Regions from separate parts of the Streptomyces sp. NPDC032822 genome, predicted to be linked through region 2. Evidence: riboswitches for the same ligand, from Rfam matches in the RefSeq annotation. Region 2 holds a riboswitch; the other holds the start of a gene.
What was found. Region 2 has a riboswitch for glycine ahead of gcvT (glycine cleavage system aminomethyltransferase GcvT). Riboswitches for the same ligand answer to the same signal wherever they lie in the genome.
Positions count from the first base shown of each region.

Region 1: it holds a riboswitch for glycine, as region 2 does, so the genes downstream of both, gcvP (aminomethyl-transferring glycine dehydrogenase) here and gcvT (glycine cleavage system aminomethyltransferase GcvT) in region 2, are expected to answer to the same signal.

Region 1 covers NZ_JBVIOL010000034.1:31,583-38,908, reverse strand. The annotation lists gene ACZ5VD_RS42330 (DNA polymerase IV) at 1-751, shown strand, start outside; gene ACZ5VD_RS42325 (PRC-barrel domain-containing protein) at 816-1,187, opposite strand; glycine riboswitch at 1,301-1,398, shown strand; gene gcvP (aminomethyl-transferring glycine dehydrogenase) at 1,575-4,460, shown strand; gene ACZ5VD_RS42315 (TOBE domain-containing protein) at 4,545-4,964, opposite strand; gene ACZ5VD_RS42310 (ABC transporter ATP-binding protein) at 5,024-6,097, opposite strand; gene modB (molybdate ABC transporter permease subunit) at 6,094-6,954, opposite strand; gene modA (molybdate ABC transporter substrate-binding protein) at 6,951-7,326, opposite strand, start outside.
Region 2 covers NZ_JBVIOL010000009.1:323,604-330,929, forward strand. The annotation lists gene ACZ5VD_RS26490 (ABC transporter permease) at 1-462, opposite strand, end outside; gene ACZ5VD_RS26495 (enhanced serine sensitivity protein SseB C-terminal domain-containing protein) at 770-1,570, opposite strand; gene ACZ5VD_RS26500 (enhanced serine sensitivity protein SseB C-terminal domain-containing protein) at 1,769-2,572, opposite strand; gene ACZ5VD_RS26505 (AAA family ATPase) at 2,641-3,315, opposite strand; glycine riboswitch at 3,487-3,597, shown strand; glycine riboswitch at 3,598-3,711, shown strand; gene gcvT (glycine cleavage system aminomethyltransferase GcvT) at 3,749-4,867, shown strand; gene gcvH (glycine cleavage system protein GcvH) at 4,977-5,354, shown strand; gene glyA (serine hydroxymethyltransferase) at 5,370-6,632, shown strand; gene ACZ5VD_RS26525 (L-serine ammonia-lyase) at 6,722-7,326, shown strand, end outside.

The DNA.
Region 1 (7,326 bases), on a different contig from region 2:
GCACGGTCATGCGCTGTACGCCATGGCGCTGGCGCACGACGAGCGGCCCGTGGTGGCCGAGCGGGAGACGAAGTCGGTGTCCGTGGAGGACACGTACGACGTCGACATCCATGACCGGCTCAGGGTGGGGATGGAGGTGCAGCGGCTCGCCGACCGGTGTGTGCGGCGGCTGCGTGACGCGGGGCTGTCCGGGCGGACCATCGTGCTCAAGGTGCGGAGGTACGACTTCTCCACGCTGACCCGGTCCGAGACGCTGCGGGGGCCCACGGACGACCCGGGGGTGGTGCGGGAGGCCGCGGCACGGCTGCTGGACTCCGTGGACACGACGGGCGGCGTGCGGCTGCTGGGAGTGGGGGTGAGCGGGCTGGCCGACTACACACAGGAGGACCTGTTCGCGCAGGCGGCGGGGGAAGCCGAAGCGGGGGAGCGCAGGGAAGCGGGGGCGGTGGAGGATGCCGTCGACGCGGCTGTCGTGGAGCCTGTGGCGCCGGTCGAGCGGCGGTGGGTGTCGGGGCACGATGTGCGGCATGCCACGTACGGGCACGGCTGGGTGCAGGGAAGCGGGCTGGGACGGGTCACCGTGCGGTTCGAGACGCCCGACTCGGAGCCCGGGCGGGTGCGGACGTTGCGCATCGACGATCCGGAGTTGGAGGTGGCGGAGCCGTTGCCGCTGGTGGCGCGAAGACCGGGCGAGGGTGGGGACGGTGACGGGGGGTCTTCGGTGGATGGAGGGAGAGCGCGGGCGGGGTGAGTCGCGCGTCGGTGCCGTGGGGCAGGTGAGGCGGAGGGACTCGGGGCTGCGGGGTCGGTGGGGATCAGGCTTCCTCTGTGCCTGCCAGCCTGCCGAAGTCGTGGTCCGGGAAGGGGGGAGGGGCACTGATGTCGAGGCCGTAGTGGTGGTAGAGCTGGAGTTCCTGGTCGGGGGAGAGGTGGCGGCCCACTCCGAAGTCGGGGGCGTCCTTGATCAGGGCGCGGTCGAAGGGGATGCGGAGGGTGCCCTCGATCAGTTCGCTGGGCTCCAGGGGGACGAAGGCGTCTCTGGAGAAGAGGCCGGTGCGTATGGCCGCCCACTCCGGAACGCCGGTCGCGTCGTCGAGGTAGACCTCGTCGATGGTGCCGATCTTGGTGCCGGTGCGGTCGAACGCCTTGCGGCCGATCAGGTTGCGCGGATCGATGTCGGTCTGCACGGGCCCTCCACTTGCTCGCAACTCATCCGTAAACACTACAAAAGAGCAGATTCAGGGAGGCGGCCACTTGAGGGATCGGGCGTTGACCTCGCTGGTAGGCTGGCAGCGGCTGCTGACCCCGTGCGGGAGAGTCCTCCGGACACCATCCGGAAGGCGCCGAAGGAGCAAATCCTCCCCGGAATCTCTCAGGCCCACGTACCGCACGGACGAGGTCACTCTGGAAAGCAGGGCGGGTGTCGACGGCTTCCGCTCTCACCGACGGTGAAAGCCGGGCACCCTCGGGCGGCCCGGTGAAACTCTCAGGTTGAGATGACAGAGGGGGAGGCCGTCGGGGTACCCGTGCCGGGGTTCCCCTCGAAGGTCGCGTCAGACCAGGAGGCCTCCGCAATGACTGCCCACCGCATTCCGCTCGCCGAGCTCGAACAGGGCATCCCCTTCGAGCAGCGCCACATCGGGCCCGACCAGGAGGCGCGGGCCAAGATGCTCGCGCAGGTCGGATACGGCTCGCTCGACGAACTCACCGCCGCCGCGGTCCCGGATGTGATCAAGAACGCCGACGCGCTGGAGCTGCCGGGCGCCCGCACCGAGGCCGAGGTGCTGGCCGAGCTGCGGTCGCTGGCCGACCGCAACCAGGTGCTCGACTCGATGATCGGGCTCGGGTACTACGGGACCTTCACGCCGCCCGTGATCCTGCGCAACGTGATGGAGAACCCGGCCTGGTACACGGCCTACACGCCGTACCAGCCCGAGATCTCCCAGGGGCGGCTCGAAGCCCTGCTGAACTTCCAGACGATGGTCGCCGACCTCACCGGGCTGCCGACCTCCGGTGCCTCGCTGCTCGACGAGGGCACCGCGGCCGCCGAGGCGCTGGCGCTGTCCCGGCGTATGGGCAAGAACAAGAAGGGTCTCTTCCTCGTCGACGCGGACACGCTGCCGCAGACCGTCGCCGTGATCCGGACCCGCGCCGAGCCGACCGGCGTGGAGGTCGTCGTCGCCGACCTCGGCGAGGGCATTCCGGCCGGGCTCGCCGGGCGGGAGATCAACGGGGTGCTGATCCAGTACCCGGGCGCCTCCGGGGCCGTACGCGACATCAAGCCGCTCATCGACCAGGCCCACGAACTCGGCGCGCTCGTGACCGTCGCCGCCGATCTGCTCGCGCTCACGCTGCTGAAGTCCCCGGGCGAACTCGGTGCGGACATCGCGGTCGGGACGACGCAGCGGTTCGGGGTGCCGATGGGCTTCGGCGGGCCGCACGCCGGATACATGGCCGTGCGCGAGAAGTTCGCGCGCAGCCTGCCCGGGCGGCTCGTGGGGGTGTCCGTGGACGCCGACGGGAACAAGGCCTACCGGCTCGCCCTGCAGACCCGTGAGCAGCACATCCGCCGGGAGAAGGCGACCAGCAACATCTGCACCGCGCAGGTGCTGCTGGCCGTCATGGCCGGCATGTACGCCGTCTACCACGGGCCCGACGGGCTCAGGGGCATCGCGCGGCGCACCCACCGGTACGCCACGATCCTGGCCGCGGGACTGACCGCCGGTGGGATCGAGGTCGTGCACGGTTCCTACTTCGACACGCTGACCGTGCGGGTGCCCGCGAAGGCCGCCGAGATCGTCGCCGCCGCGCGCGCGAACGGCGTCAATCTGCGGCTCGTGGACGCCGACCAGGTGTCCATCGCCTGCGACGAGACCACCCTGAGGGCCCAACTGGGCGCCGTGTGGGACGCGTTCGGGGTCGAGGGGGACGTCGAGGCGCTCGACGCCGCCACGGAGGAGACACTGCCGGGCGCGCTGCTGCGGTCCGACGAGTATCTGGCGCACCCGGTGTTCCACCAGTACCGGTCCGAGACCGCGATGCTGCGCTACCTGCGGCGGCTGGCCGACCGGGACTACGCGCTCGACCGCGGCATGATCCCGCTGGGCTCCTGCACGATGAAGCTCAACGCGACCACCGAGATGGAGCCGGTCACCTGGCCCGAGTTCGGGCAGCTGCACCCCTTCGCCCCCGCCGAGCAGGCGCAGGGCTACCTCACGCTCATCCGCGAGCTGGAGGAACGTCTCGCCGAGGTCACCGGCTACGACAACGTGTCGCTGCAGCCCAACGCCGGGTCGCAGGGCGAGCTGGCCGGGCTGCTCGCCGTACGCGGATACCACCGTGCGGGCGGTGACGAGCAGCGGACCGTGTGTCTGATCCCGTCGTCCGCGCACGGCACGAACGCCGCCAGCGCCGTGATGGCGGGCATGAAGGTCGTCGTCGTGAAGACCGCCGAGGACGGCGAGATCGACGTCGAGGACCTGCGGGCGAAGATCGAGCAGCACCGGAACGAACTGGCGGTGCTGATGATCACGTACCCGTCGACGCACGGTGTGTTCGAGGAGCACGTCGCCGACATCTGCGCCCAGGTGCACGAGGCGGGCGGGCAGGTGTACGTCGACGGGGCCAACCTCAACGCGCTGGTGGGGCTGGCCAAGCCGGGGCACTTCGGCGGCGACGTCTCGCACCTGAACCTGCACAAGACGTTCTGCATCCCCCATGGGGGCGGCGGTCCGGGCGTCGGGCCGGTCGGTGTGCGTGCGCACCTGGCGCCGTATCTGCCGAACCACCCGCTGCAGCCCGCGGCCGGCCCGGAGACGGGTGTCGGTCCGATCTCGGCCGCGCCCTGGGGTTCCGCCGGGATCCTGCCGATCTCCTGGGCGTACGTCCGGCTCATGGGCGGTGAGGGGCTGAAGCGGGCCACGCAGGTGGCGGTGCTCTCCGCGAACTACATCGCCAAGCGGCTGGAGCCGCACTTCCCCGTGCTCTACACCGGTCCGGGCGGGCTGGTCGCGCACGAGTGCATCATCGATCTGCGGCCGCTGACCAAGGCGACCGGTGTGAGCGTCGACGATGTCGCCAAGCGGCTCATCGACCACGGGTTCCACGCGCCGACGATGTCCTTCCCGGTGGCCGGCACGTTGATGATCGAGCCGACCGAGTCCGAGGACCTGACGGAGATCGACCGGTTCTGCGAGGCGATGATCGCCATTCGTGCGGAGATCGAGAAGGTCGGCTCGGGTGAGTGGTCCGCGGACGACAACCCGCTGCGGAACGCGCCGCACACCGCCGGGGCGCTGGGCGGGGAGTGGGAGCACGCCTACACGCGCGAGGAGGCCGTCTTCCCGGCCGGTGTGTCGGTGGCGGACAAGTACTGGCCGCCGGTGCGCCGCATCGACCAGGCCTTCGGCGACCGCAACCTCGTCTGCTCCTGCCCGCCGCTGGATGCCTACGAGGACTGACACACGTCGTAGCGCCTGTTGAAGGGCTGTGTTCGTAGCGAGTGACGAGGGGCTCCGTCCGGCTGGGCGGAGCCCCTCGGTGCGTCATGGGGTCGCGAGGGAGACCTCGGTCGACTTGATCAGGGCTACGACCGAGGTGCCGGGTGCCAGGGCGAGGTCCGTGACGGCGTCTCGAGTGATCACCGCGGTCAGGTCGCCGCCCTCGACGGCTACCTTGACGCAGGCCATGGCGCTGCCGGTCGCGACCGAGCGGACGGTGCCCGGCAGTTGGTTGCGGATGGAGACGCCCGCGACCGGGGCGGTGGCGAGGGAGACCTCGGTCGACTTCACCAGGGCGCGTACGGCGGTCCCCGCGGCGAGGCCGAGTTCCTCGACGGCCTCCAGGGTGATCGCCGCGGTGAGGTTCCGGCCGCCGGTGAGGCGGACCTTGACGGTGGCCATGACCTCGCCCGGGGCGAGGGTGGTGACGGTGCCGGGGAGCTGGTTGCGGATGCTCAGGCTCATGGGAAGGCCTCGTGGGGGTGGTGGGGGAATCGGGTCCTCACCGTAGCCCTCGACGAGCGTTATGCCGGGTATGCGTGGGTCTGCGTCGCCTTGACCGTGGCCCACACCGGTGCGCCGGGACGCAGGTCGAGTTCGGCGGCGGCGACGGTGGTGAGGTCTGCGGCGAGGGGGAGTTCGCCGGTGAGGGCGGCGCGGATCTGGTCGCCGTGGGTCTCCAGGCCGGCCACTTCGCCACGCCAGAGGTTGCGGGCGCTGGAGCCGGTGGGGCGGTCGCTGTGGAGGGTCACCGCGCTCGGCGGGAAGGCCACGAAGACCGGTCCGGTGAGGTCCTCGGTGGTGGTGATGTCCGGGCCGGTGTCGAGGTGGACGGTGTGGCCGTCGGCCCGTCCCTTGTAGAGGTTGAGGCCGACCAGCTGTGCGATGTAGTCCGTGCGGGGGTGCCGGGCGATGTCGGCGGGGGTGCCTTCTTGGACGACGTGGCCGTCTTCGATGACGACGAGGCGGTCGGCCAGCACCATGGCGTCGAGTGGGTCGTGGGTGACGAGGACGGCGACGGCCTCGAACTCGGCGAGATGGCGGCGGAGTTGGGCGCGGACTTCCAGCCGGGTGCGGGCGTCCAGGGCTGCCAGGGGTTCGTCGAGGAGCAGCAGACGGGGGTGGGTGGCCAGGGCGCGGGCCAGGGCGACGCGTTGGGCCTGACCACCGGAGAGGCGGCGGGGCTTGGATCCGGAGTGCTCGGCGAGGCCCATGCGGTCCAGCCACTCGGTGGCCTCGGCCCGGGCTTCCGCCTTGGTCGCGCCGTGGCAGCGCGGGCCGAAGGCCACGTTGTCGAGGGCGGTGAGGTGGGGGAAGAGGAGGTAGTCCTGGAAGACGACGCCGACCGGGCGGGACTCGGGGGGTGTGCGAGCCAACTCGCTGCCGTCCAGGCGTAGATGACCGCCGCTCAGGGGGGCGAGGCCGGCCAGGGCGCGCAGGGCGGTGGTCTTGCCCGCGCCGTTCGGGCCGAGCAGGGCGAGGACCTCACCGGGGGTGGCGGTGAGGGTGATGTCGAGGCGGAAGGGGGCGCGGTCGACGATGAGGTGGGTGTCGAGACCGTTGGTGGGGGCGGGGGGTGTGGGGGGGTTGGTGGTCATGTTGTTGTCATCCAGCGGTCGCGTAGGCCGGCCAGGACTGCGATGGAGACTGCCAGGAGTACGAGGCTGAGGGCGATGGCCGCGGCCGGGTCGCTCTGCAGGGCCAGGTAGACCGCCAGGGGCATGGTCTGGGTGCGGCCCGGGAAGTTGCCCGCGAAGGTGATCGTGGCGCCGAACTCGCCGAGGGCACGGGCCCAGGCCAGTACGGACCCGGCCGCGATGCCCGGCATGATCAGCGGCAGGGTGACCCGGCGGAACGCGGTGAAGCGGGAGGCGCCGAGGGTGGTGGCCGCCTCCTCGTAGCGGGGGTCGGCGGCGCGCAGGGTGCCCTCGACGCTGATGACGAGGAAAGGCATCGCCACGAAGGTCTCGGCGAGGACCACACCGGTCGTGGTGAACGGGAGCGTGATCCCGAACCAGGAGTCCAGGTACTGCCCGACGACGCCGTTGCGGCCGAGGGCGAGCAGCAGGGCCACGCCGCCGACCACCGGGGGCAGGACCAGGGGCAGGGTCACCAGGGCGCGGACCAGACCGCGGCCGGGGAAGTCGGTGCGGGCCAGCAGCCAGGCCAGCGGGACGCCGATGACCAGGCTCAGCGCGGTCGCCGCCGTGGCGCACAGCAGGGACAGGCGGAGGGCCTCCCAGACCGCGGGGCTGGTCAGCTGATCCGGGAGGTCGCGCCAGGGAGCCCGTACGAGAAGGGCGATCAGCGGCAGGAGCAGGAACGCCAGGCCCACCAGGGCGGGGAGCAGGAGAGGCAGGGGTACTCCGCCGCCCCTGCCGAACCTCCGGACACGCCGGCGCCGCGGACCGCCCTCCAGGGCGGTCGCGGTGCCGGCCTTGTCGGGTTCGGTCACGGCTTGAGGAACCCGGCCTCGTTCAGGACCTTCTGGCCCTCGGCGGACTGCACCAGCGCGATGAAGGCCTTGGCGGTGCCGGGGTTGGGGGCGTCCTTGAGGAGGGTGATCGGGTAGTCGTTGACGGCCGCGGCCGACTCGGGGAAGTCCACGCCCTCCACCTTGTCACCGGCCGCCTTCACATCGGTCTTGTAGACGACGGCCGCGTCGGCCTCCTTGAGCTCGACCTTGGTCAGGGCGCTCTTGACGTCCTGTTCGTAGGAGACCGGCGTGAGCTTGAGGCCGGCGGCCTCCAGGGCCTTCTGGGCGGCGGCACCGCACGGCACCGTCCTGTCGCACAGGACCACCTTGAGGCCCGACCTGGTGAGGTCC
Region 2 (7,326 bases):
CCAGCCGCCGAAGAAGCCGGCGAGGACTCCGAGGATCGTGCCGAGGATGACGGCGACGATCGCGGACAGGAAGCCGACCAGCAGCGAGATCCGGGCGCCGTAGAGGATGCGGGCGAGGATGTCGCGGCCGTTGACCGGCTCGACACCGAGGAGGTGGTCGCCGCTGATGCCGCCCAGCGATCCCGTGGGTGTGCCGAACAGCGGGTCGATCAGGTTCTCGTGGTACAGGTCGGGGTCCTGCCCGAGAAGCTTGGTGATCACGGGGGCGAAGACGGCGACGATGATGAGGATCAGCACCACGACGCCACCGGTCAGGGCGAGCTTGTCCCGCTTCAGGCGCTCCCAGGCGATCCGGCCCAGGGAGCGCCCCTGTACGGCCTTCGGATCGGCGCTGACCAGCGCCGCTTCTTCGGCCGCGCTCGGGGCCGCTTCCGCGGTCGGCTCGTGCAATGGTGCCGTCATCTGGCAGGGACCCCTCTCAACCGGCGGTAGCCGGCCCGCACTTGCCGCTGTGGCGGCGTTGATCAGTCCGTCGTTCCTGGGGCGAAGGCCCCTGGTGCGGGAGTCTTCAACGCTTTGGCGATCTGTTGCCAGACTTGGCGGTGAATGGATGCATAAACGTGATGCGGGCCAGAGGGTTCCGTTATCCGGACGGCGGGTAACGCGGGTCGGACGCGGACCAATGGGGACATAGGGTACACGCAGGCATTATCCACCCCTATCTACGCGCGAAGACGAGGGGGGCCGCCGACGCCGGCGGCATGTACTCTCAGTAACTGCCGCGGGCCGGCGGATAGCCGTACCCGGCCGCCGGCGCCTGGGCCGGGGCGGGCGCGGCGTGGGCCTCGCGGTCGTAGAACGGCCGGGCGCTCGCCCGCATCCAGAGCGCCACCGGGTCGTACTCGTCGGACATCGCCACGGTCGACACCGGCAGCCCGTCGGGGACCGCGCCGATCGACTGCTGCATCATCGCGCGCACCGAGTCCACGGCCGGCGGGCTGGTGTCGTACACGTCGAGCCCGATGGCGAGGTAGGGCGCCCCGAGCGCGGGCTGCACCCAGGCGCGGCGCAGCGCGCGCACGGCCGGGGTGTGGTGGGCGTTCTGCGCGAGCAGGCCGTAGAACTGCGGGATCTCGATGCCGGGCTCGGACAGCCGCAGCGGGCCGGCGGGCTGGCGCTCCAGTCCGGTCGCGATGCGGCGCAGGTCGAGCCAGGGGATGCCGACGCCGCCGCCGGGGGCGTGCGGGTTCAGCCAGAGCCCGAAGTGGTCGGGGTAGAGGGTGCGGGCCACGTCGACCCCGTCGACGACTTCGTAGGAGCGGTTCCAGCCGCTGGCCGAGAGCTCCTGGGCCGAGGTGACACAGGGGGCGTAGCCGTAGCTGTCGACCGCCATGCTGCCGTACTGGGCGTCGGGGGAGCCTGCCTGGCCGTGCCAGAGGAGCATCCAGACCTGGCCGGAGCCCGGGGTCGCGAGGGCGCGAAGGAGCGCCTCGTAGGCGTCGTAGCGCCCCGGCGTCACCTGGCGCAGCATGTGCTCGACCTGGCCGGCTGCGATGCCGCTGGCGCTCACCTGTACCGCCCCTTCGTGAAGTTGCCGTGGTTATGAAACAGCTTATGTGGCGTGGCCGACAGGAGCGGCCCAGGAGCTCGGGGCTTTCGGTTCGTCGGCGAGTGCGGGTGGTGTGTGGCCGGTCGCGCTCACGCGGCGGAGCCGCACATCGATACAGCCCCGCGCCCCTTTCAGGGGCGCTGCCCTTCGCGGCGTCCTCTAGTAGCCCAGTTGGTAGAAGGGGCGGACCTGGTCCCTCATCCAGTGGCCGACCGGGTCGTCGGCCACGTCGAGGAGGACCAGGTTGACCGGCCAGGGAGCCGGGGCCAGGCCGAGGGCGGCGGCCAGCGCGTCCATGGGGGCCGTGCGCAGGTCGGGGGCGTCCCAGTGGGCGAGTTCGACGCCGACGAACATGACCGGGGCGGCCGTCTCGATGGCGGCGAGGCAGCGACGGGCCGTGCGGATCACGCCGGTCGCGGCGAACTCGGCGGAGGCCGCGGCGAGGAAGTCGATGGGGTCGTCCTGCCAGTCCGGTTGGTAGAGCCGGACGCGACCGCCGCCGGCCTGGCCGTCCAGCAGGGAGCGGCCGGTGCGGCAGAGGTCGGCCACCGCGGCCGGGGGCAGCGGCACACCGACCGTGCCGTCCGGGTTCACGGCGATGCCGAGCTGCGGGGGCAGACCGCGGGCGAACTCCACCGCGGGCGCGATGGTGTACGACATGTGCGCGCCGGCGACCTGGCGGAACTGCTCCTCGGAGCTGAAGACCGGCACATAGGCCTGGCCGTCGATCTCCAGGGTGGGCAGATCGAGCGGGCCGCTGTGCGGGCCGCCGCCACCGGGCAGCGGCACCCAGACGAAGCTGCGGCCGAGCACTTCGACGATCCGTCCGCCCGCCCCGGGGACGCCGAGAGAGGCCGAGAGCACCTCCTCCAGTTCGTTGCCGGGCCATCCGCCGTGGGGATGGGAGGGTGTCTGTGCCGGGAACTCCGAGAAGCCCGCGGGGAAGTCCGTCGGGAAGTCCATCTGCCGCCTACCGCCTGCCGAGTACCGCTGTGGTGGCTGAAAGGCTAGCGGGTGCGGACATGTCGGGGTCAGCCGGTGAAGCCGATCCGCCGCAGGACGTCCGCCGCGTCCCGGTCGATCAGGACCGCCGAGCCGCATCCCTGGGGCAGGTCGCCGTCCTCCACCGAGCTGATCAGACGGGAGGCCGCGCCCCGGTGGCGCAGGAACGCGTACCGCGAGACTCCCCGGCCGCGCTCGCGCTGGCCGGCCAGCGCGGTGTCCGGTGTGACGTCGAGCAGCAGCAGGTGCAGGACGCCGCCCCGGCGACGGGCCTCGCGGGCCAGCCAGCCGCGCACCCAGGCCTGGGTGCCGCAGTCGTGCACCACGACGCCCGCACCGGAGCGCAGCGCGCGGCGCAGCCCGGCGTAGTGGGCGAGGCGGACCAGCGGGCGGTAGACCGCGTAGGGCAGCAAGCGCGACAGGCGGCCGTCCCAGTGGTCGCGGGTGTCCTGGGAGTCGATCCGGACGCCCTTGACCGTGCGCCGCATCAGCGTGGACTTGCCGCTGCCCGGCAGGCCCGTGATGACCACGAGGTCCTGGGGGGCGAAGAGCAGTGCGTGCGGGCTGTGGCCACCGCGGTCACGCAGGTCGCGGACGACGGGTGCGGCAAGCGGTGCGCAGGCCTCCTCGGCCGGTGCCGTGGGCTGCTGAGGCAGCGCGAGGGCCGAGGTGGTCGCGTACGCCGTGGTCCTGTTCACCGTGATCGTCCTCCCCTGGGGTGGTCACGAGTCCCTCCCCGTCGAGTGTAAAGAGAAGGTAATACGCGGTGTCTCGTGTTTTCATGCGCTTACTGCCACAGCCCGGTTACAGATCCGGCCCTGCCGCGCGCCGGGGATGCGTGCAATGATGTCGGCGCCAACTGCATACCGGCCGTTTGAATCCGCGCGGGAGAGTTCCGGGTCGTACGTGTGTCGTACGAGTGCCCGGACGCCGAAGGAGCAAGTCCCTCCCTTGAATCTCTCAGGCACCGTTACCGCACGGGCGAGGCACATCTGAAAAGCGGGCCGCCCCGACAGCGGCCCCACCCAAGGTGCAAGTCGTGACCACCGTTTCGCGGGGTCGCGTCGAACCTCTCAGGTTCCGATGACAGATGGGGAGGAACGACCTCGCCGTCATGCCTTGGGAGACAACCGTCCGATGAGCAGCACCGCACCCCGTCTTACGGCCCTCGACGCCCTGCATCGTTCGCTGGGCGCGACGATGACCGACTTCGCCGGCTGGGACATGCCCCTGCGCTACGGCTCCGAGCGCGACGAGCACCACGCCGTCCGCACCCGTGCCGGTCTCTTCGACCTCTCGCACATGGGCGAGATCACGGTGACCGGGCCGCAGGCCGCCGCCCTCCTGAACTTCGCGCTCGTGGGCAACATCGGGTCCGTCGGCGTGGGCCGCGCCCGCTACACCATGATCTGCCGGGCCGACGGCGGCATCCTGGACGACCTGATCGTCTACCGGCTCGCGGACACCGCGTACATGGTCGTCGCCAACGCCTCCAACGCCCAGGTCGTCCTGGACGCCCTCGTGGAGCGGGCCGACGGCTTCGACGCCGAGGTGCGCGACGACCGGGACGCCTACGCGCTGATCGCCGTACAGGGCCCCGAGTCGTCCGGCGTGCTCAAGTCGCTCACCGACGCCGACCTCGACGGCCTGAAGTACTACGCCGGGCTGCCCGGCACCGTCGCCGGCGTCCCCGCGCTGATCGCCCGCACCGGGTACACCGGCGAGGACGGCTTCGAGCTGTTCGTGAAGCCGGAACACGCCGTCGAGCTGTGGCAGGCCCTCACCGAGGCCGGCGAGGGCGTCGGCCTGGTCCCCTGTGGTCTGTCCTGCCGGGACACGCTGCGCCTGGAGGCGGGCATGCCGCTGTACGGGCACGAGCTCTCCACGGAGCTGACCCCCTTCGACGCCGGGCTCGGCCGCGTGGTGAAGTTCGAGAAGGAGGGCGACTTCGTGGGGCGCGCCGCCCTGCGCGAGGCCGTCGACAACCTCGACCACGAGCCGCCGCGCGTCCTGGTCGGCCTGATCGCCGAGGGCCGCCGTGTCCCGCGCGCCGGGTACCCGGTCGTCGCCGACGGCCGGGTGATCGGCGAGGTCACCTCCGGCGCCCCCTCGCCCACGCTGGGCAGGCCGATCGCGATGGCGTACGTCGACGCCGGGCACGCGGCGCCGGGCACCGCGGGCGTGAGCGTGGACATCCGGGGCAGCCACGAACCGTACGAGGTCGTGGCGCTGCCGTTCTACAAGCGACAGAAGTAGACACTCGAAGCGGTCCGTGCGTGACCCTGCGCACATTCCCGCCGCTCACGCACGTCTCCAGCAGTCCCCCCTTCATCAGCACTCCCCCGCGTACAGGAGAATTCAGGCCATGAGCAACCCCCAGCAGCTGCGCTACAGCAAGGAGCACGAGTGGCTGTCGGGCGCCGAGGACGGCGTCTCGACGGTCGGCATCACGGAGCACGCGGCCAACGCGCTCGGCGATGTCGTGTTCGTCCAGCTCCCGGAGGTCGGTGACACGGTGGCCGCGGGCGAGACCTGCGGCGAACTGGAGTCGACCAAGTCGGTGAGCGACCTGTACTCCCCCGTGGCCGGCGAGGTCACCGAGGTCAACGAGGACGTCGTCAACGACCCGTCCTTGGTGAACTCCGCCCCGTTCGAGGGCGGCTGGCTGTTCAAGGTACGCATCGCGGAGGAGCCGGCCGACCTGCTCTCCGCCGACGAGTACACCGCCTTTTCCGCCGGCTGAGGAGTCGTACACCTGATGTCCGTTCTGAACACGCCCCTGCACGAGCTCGACCCGGAGGTCGCCGCCGCGGTCGACGCCGAGCTGCTGCGCCAGCAGTCCACCCTCGAAATGATCGCCTCGGAGAACTTCGCGCCCCTCGCGGTGATGGAGGCGCAGGGCTCGGTCCTCACCAACAAGTACGCCGAGGGCTACCCGGGCCGCCGCTACTACGGCGGCTGCGAGCACGTCGACGTCACCGAGCAGATCGCGATCGACCGGGTCAAGGAGCTGTTCGGCGCCGAGTACGCCAACGTGCAGCCCCACTCGGGCGCCTCCGCCAACCAGGCCGCGCTGTTCGCGCTGGCCCAGCCCGGCGACACCATCCTCGGCCTGGACCTCGCCCACGGCGGTCACCTGACCCACGGGATGCGGCTGAACTTCTCCGGCAAGCAGTTCGACGTGGTCGCCTACCACGTGGACGAGGCCGGTCTCGTCGACATGGCCGAGCTGGAGCGGCTCGCCAAGGAACACCGCCCGAAGGTGATCATCGCGGGCTGGTCGGCGTACCCCCGCCACCTGGACTTCGCCGAGTTCCGCCGGATCGCCGACGAGGTCGAGGCGTACCTCTGGGTCGACATGGCGCACTTCGCGGGGCTGGTCGCGGCGGGCCTGCACCCGAACCCGGTCCCGTACGCGGACGTCGTCACCTCCACCACCCACAAGACGCTGGGCGGCCCGCGCGGCGGGATCATCCTCGCCAAGCAGGCCTTCGCCAAGAAGCTGAACTCCTCCGTCTTCCCGGGCTTCCAGGGCGGTCCCCTGGAGCACGTGATCGCGGCGAAGGCGGTCTCCTTCAAGGTCGCCGCCTCGGAGGACTTCAAGGAGCGCCAGCGGCGGACCGTCGAGGGCGCCCGGATCCTCGCCGAGCGGCTCACGGCCGCCGACGCCCGGGAGGCCGGTGTGAACGTCCTGTCCGGCGGCACCGACGTGCACCTGCTCCTGGTCGACCTGCGCGAGTCCGAGCTGGACGGCCGGCAGGCCGAGGACCGTCTCCACGAGGTCGGCATCACGGTCAACCGCAACGCCGTCCCGAACGACCCGCGCCCGCCGATGGTGACGTCCGGTCTCCGTATCGGTACGCCGGCCCTGGCCACCCGCGGCTTCACCGCCGAGGACTTCGCCGAGGTCGCGGACGTCATCGCCGAGACCCTCAAGGCGTCCTACGACGCGGCGGCGCTGGCCGCCCGGGTGAAGGCCCTCGCCGACAAGCACCCGCTGTACCCCGGTCTCAACAAGTAGTTCCTTTTCGTGGGGTGTCCCGCACACTCGAAGGTGAGCGGGGCACCCCACGGGAAACCCCCTGCACCACCCCGTTCTGAGGAGTCCCCGTGGCCATCTCGGTCTTCGACCTGTTCTCGATCGGCATCGGCCCGTCCAGCTCCCACACGGTCGGCCCGATGCGCGCGGCCCGCATGTTCGCCCGCCGGCTGCGCAACGAGGGCCTGCTGGAGGCGACCGCCTCGGTGCGCACCGAGCTGTACGGCTCCCTCGGCGCGACCGGCCACGGCCACGGCACGCCCAAGGCGGTCCTGCTCGGCCTGGAGGGCGACTCGCCACGAACGGTGGACGTGGAGCAGGCCGATGGGCGGGTGGAGGAGATCAGGGAGGCGGGCAGGATCCGGCTGCTGGGCGAGCACGAGATCCCGTTCGCCTTCGACGACGACCTCGTCCTCCACCGCCGCAAGACCCTGCCGTACCACGCGAACGGCATGACCCTGTGGGCGTACGACGCCTCGGGGGCGGAACTCCTCACGAAGACGTACTACTCGGTGGGCGGCGGGTTCGTCGTCGACGACGACGCGGTGGGCGCGGACCGCATCAAGCTCGACGACACGGTCCTCAAGTACCCCTTCCGCACGGGCGACGAGCTGCTGCGCCTGGCCCGGGAGACGGGCCTGTCCATCTCCTCGCTGATGCTGGAGAACGAGCGTGC